Regions from separate parts of the Phreatobacter cathodiphilus genome, predicted to be linked through region 2. Evidence: predicted binding sites of a transcription regulator. Region 2 holds the regulator's gene; the other holds the start of a gene.
The links. Region 2 encodes PhoB, which activates phosphate uptake and scavenging genes when phosphate is short. Its sites were predicted from a motif close to TGTCATNNANCTGTCAT; they were not measured.

Region 1 (2,199 bases), 1.3 Mb from region 2:
GGTCCCACAGCGCGCCTTCCAGCAGCGGATAGAGGAAGCGGCCGTCGGGCGAGGCGGCCATGCCCTCGAAGCCCTTCGAGCGGCGGACGCGGAAGTCGACGGCGCCGCCCGGAACGTTCGGGGTGATCACGGCGGGATGATCCGGCGAGCGGGCGACCTGACCGTCGACCATGGTCTCGAAGATCGCCTCGATCTTGCCGGTCATGTCGGCGCGGATGAGATAGGGGCCGAACTCCTCGCCGATCCAGATCTTGCCGCCGATGATCTGGAAGCTCTCGGGATCGAAGTCGGCGCCGGTCAGGTAGCGACGCTCCGTCGCCTCGTTGGCGATGCGGAACGGCACCTTCCTGTCGGGGTCGGAGAGGAACACGGTGGCGATCCGCTCCATCGTCCCCTTCTCGAAATCCATGCGGTAGTGGCTGAGGAAGAGCATGGCGTCGGGCGAGTTGCGCTTGTTGCCGAAGCCGTTGTCGGTCAGCACCCAGTAGGTGCCGTCCGCCATGCGGCGGATGCCGGAATGGCCCTGCACCGGCTGGCCGCGGAACGGCACCGACAGGCCGGTGGGCCGCCCGGCCGAGCGGCCCATGACGGTGCCGAGGGCATCGACCCGAGCGGCGCCGGTGAACTTGCCGGAGACCTGCAGGTCGGCCGGCGCGTCTGCCGGCGGGGCGATGAAGGTGTCGGCGGGCAGGATGGCGTGACCGGCGAGCGAGGCGGGAAATTCCGCATCGGCGAAGGCGGGGGTCGCGGCCATCAGGCCGGCGAGCAGGACGAGAGCGCGCATGGGAACTCCTCGCGAGGGGTGACGCCGCCCTTTTGCCCAGCACGCGTGACGCCGCCCCGACAGGCGGACGACGGCGCGATGACGAAAGGGCAGGCCCGCCGCCGCCCGCTCTCGACACCGCCCGCCCAGCGTCCCACAAATGTGTCATGAGCAGCCCCTCTTCCCTCCTGCCCCTCGAAACCGTGGACACGTGCATCGTCGGGGCCGATCCCGGCGGGCTCTCCCTCGCCATGGGCCTGGCCGCGGCCGGGACGTCCGTCGCCGTCGTGCTTCCGCCGGGCGGGGGCCTGACCCTTCAGGACCTGGCGCTGCGCCTCGCCGTCCTGCGCACGGCGACGGCGGGCGACGCGTCGGGCACCTGGTCCGACGTCAAGCGCCGGATCACGGCAGCGGTCGGTTCGCAGGCGGTGAACGGCGCGCCCCGTCGCCTCGCCTCGGCCGGCATCCGGGTCATCGAGGGCACCGCGACCTTCACCGGGCCGCGCAGCCTCGCGGCCGGCGGGCGCGCCGTCGAGGCCCGCCGCTTCGTCCTCGCCCTTGGATCGGCGCCCCGGTTGCCGGCCGTTCCCGGCCTCGACGCGGTGCCGGTGCTGACGCCCGACACCGTCTGGGATCTCGATGCCCTGCCCGTCCACCTCGCCGTCGTCGGCGGCGACGCCGCCGCCCTGACCCTGGCCCAAGGCGTCCGGCGCCTCGGCGCACGGGTGACGCTCTTCGCTCCGGAGAACCTGCTGCCCGGCCATGATCCCGACATGGCGGCGGCCCTGCGCGACCGACTGCTCACAGATGGCGTGACGCTCTTCGAACAGGCTCGCGTCACCGGCCTGGAGCGCCGGGACGAGGGCATCGTGCTCACCGCCAGCCGAGGCGGCGAGGACGGCGCCCTCGCCGCCTCGCACGTCCTCGCCTCGGCCGGGCGTCTGCCCGCCCTGGACGGCCTCGACCTCGAGGCGGCGGGCGTGACGCACGGACCGGCCGGCATCGCCGTCGATGGGGCGCTGGCGACCGCCAACCGCCGCATCCTTGCCATCGGCGAGGCGAGCGATCCCGCCGCCGACGCCGGCCTCTCCGAACGGCAGGCCGCCCTGCTCGCCCCGCACATCCTGCTGCGCCGGGCGGTGCGCGCGGGAGACCTCCTGCCCATACGCTCCGTCGCCACCTCTCCGGCTCTCGTCGAGATCGGCAGCGGCGAGGCGGAGGCGCGCCGCCGCGATCCGCGCTGCCGCGTGCTGCGCCTGCCCATCGGCGAAAGCCCGGCCGCCCATGTCGGGGGCTCGCCCGAGGGCCACGTGAAGCTCATCGTCTCGGCGAAGGGGCGCCTTCTCGGCGCCGCGATCCTCGCCGCCGAAGCCCCGGCCATCGCCGCGCCCATCGCCCTCGCCATGGGCAAGGGGCTCGGCGTTCATGATCTCGCC
Region 2 (2,199 bases):
GCGGGAGATCGAGGAGGTCGGCATCCTCGTCATCGCCAAGCGCCAGCCCATGGCCATCGACCTGCGCGAGATCGTCGGCGCGCTGCGCATCGCCTCCGACCTGGAGCGCATCGCCGACCTCGCCAAGAACATCGCCAAGCGCGTCATCGCCATGAACGGCACGCTGCCGCTGGCCAAGGTGACGGGCGGCTTCGACGCCATGGCCCGCCTCGCCCTGGAGCGCGTCAAGCGCGTGCTCGACGCCTATGCCCAGCGCGACGTGGACGCGGCGCTGGACGTCTGGAAGGCCGACGGCGACATCGACGCCCTCTACAACTCGCTGTTCCGCGAACTCCTGACCTACATGCTCGAGGATCCGCGCAACATCGGCTCCTGCACGCACCTCCTGTTCTGCGCCAAGAACCTCGAGCGCATCGGCGACCACGCCACCAACATCGCCGAGACCATCCACTACATGGTGAAGGGCGTTCCGCTTGCCGACGAGCGGCCCAAGCTCGACACCACGACCATGGCCGCGGTCGGGCTCTGATCGCGGATACCGGCACGACGGGGAATCAATCCATGACCGCACGCATTCTGGTGGTCGAGGACGAGGAGCCGATCACGGTTCTTCTGCGCTACAATCTCGAGGCCGAGGGCTATCAGGTCGAGGTCGTCGGCCGCGGCGACGAGGCCGAGGTCCGGCTGCGCGAGGCGGTTCCCGACCTCGTCCTGCTCGACTGGATGCTGCCCGGCCTCTCCGGCATCGAGCTGTGCCGCCGCATCCGCCTGCGGGCCGAGACCGAACGGCTGCCGGTGATCATGCTCACCGCCCGCGGCGAGGAGGGTGAACGGGTGAGGGGCCTCGCCATCGGCGCCGACGACTACGTGGTGAAACCCTTCTCCGTGCCGGAACTGCTGGCGCGCGTCAGGGCGCTGCTGCGCCGGGCCAAGCCCGAGCACCTGTCGAGCCTCCTCAAGTCCGGCGACATCGAACTCGACCGCGAGACGCGCCGCGTCCATCGCGCCGGCCGGGAGATCAATCTCGGGCCGACCGAGTTCCGCCTGCTGGAATTCCTGATGCAGTCGCCCGGCCGCGTCTATACCCGCGAGCAGCTCCTGGACGGCGTCTGGGGCCGCGACGTCTATATCGACGAGCGCACCGTGGACGTTCACATCGGCCGCCTGCGCAAGGCGGTGAAGCGTGGCCGCGAGGCCGATCCCATCCGCACGGTGCGCGGCTCCGGCTATTCCTTCAACGAGCGTTTCGCCGGCGCGGCGGCCTGAGCGCCGTCACGCCTCCAGGCTCTCCTTCAACAACTCCAGCTCCAGCCAGCGGTCCTCCGCCGCCGTGAGTTCGCCCTGCGCCTTGGCCATCGCCGCGCTTGCCCGGTCGAAGGCGGCGCGGTCGCGCTGAAACAGGCCGGTGTCGGCGAGGATCGTCTGGAGCTTGGCGATGTCGCGCTGCAGGGCCTCCATCCGGGCCGGCAGCGTGTCGAGGTCGTGCTTGTCCTTGAAGGACATCTTGCGCCGCGCCGGTTCCGCCTGCGGCGCGGCCTTGGCGGCCGCCGACGGCGCCTCGCCCCGCGCCGGCTTCGCCACCGTCCGCGCCTCCACCCCGGCGCCGCGCTGGTTGACCATATCCGTATAGCCGCCGGCATATTCGACCCAGCGCCCGTTGCCCTCGCTGACGAGGACCGAGGTGCAGACCCGGTCGAGGAAGTCGCGATCGTGCGAGACCAGGATCACCGTTCCCGGGAAGTCGGTCAGCATCTCCTGAAGGAGATCGAGCGTCTCAAGGTCCAGATCGTTGGTCGGCTCGTCCAGCACCAGCACGTTGGCAGGTGATGCCAGCGCCCGCGCCAGCAGCAGGCGGCCGCGCTCGCCGCCCGAGAGCACGCCGACGGGTGTGCCCTTCTGTTCGGGGGAGAACAGGAAGTCCTTCATGTAGCCGATGACGTGGCGGTTCTCGCCGTTGATCGTCACGTAGTCGCCGCGCCCGCGCGTCAGCGCCTCCGTCAGCGGCATGGCGGGGTCGAGGGCCTCGCGCTTCTGGTCGAGCGTCGCCATGGCGAGGTTGGTGCCGAGGTCGATGGTGCCGCCGTCGGGGGACAGCGTCCCGGTGAGGAGCTGGACGAGGGTGGTCTTGCCGGCCCCGTTCGGCCCGACGATGCCGAGCCGGTCGCCGCGCAGCACGCGGATGGTGAGATCCTCGACGAT

Region 1: the regulator PhoB is predicted to act here: its motif matches at 852-868, upstream of C6569_RS13145 (esterase-like activity of phytase family protein).

Annotation. Positions count from the first base shown of each region.
Region 1 covers NZ_CP027668.1:2,715,451-2,717,649, forward strand. The annotation lists gene C6569_RS13145 (esterase-like activity of phytase family protein) at 1-784, opposite strand, end outside; gene C6569_RS13150 (FAD-dependent oxidoreductase) at 931-2,199, shown strand, end outside.
Region 2 covers NZ_CP027668.1:1,378,099-1,380,297, forward strand. The annotation lists gene phoU (phosphate signaling complex protein PhoU) at 1-529, shown strand, start outside; gene phoB (phosphate regulon transcriptional regulator PhoB) at 562-1,266, shown strand; gene C6569_RS06735 (ABC-F family ATP-binding cassette domain-containing protein) at 1,273-2,199, opposite strand, start outside.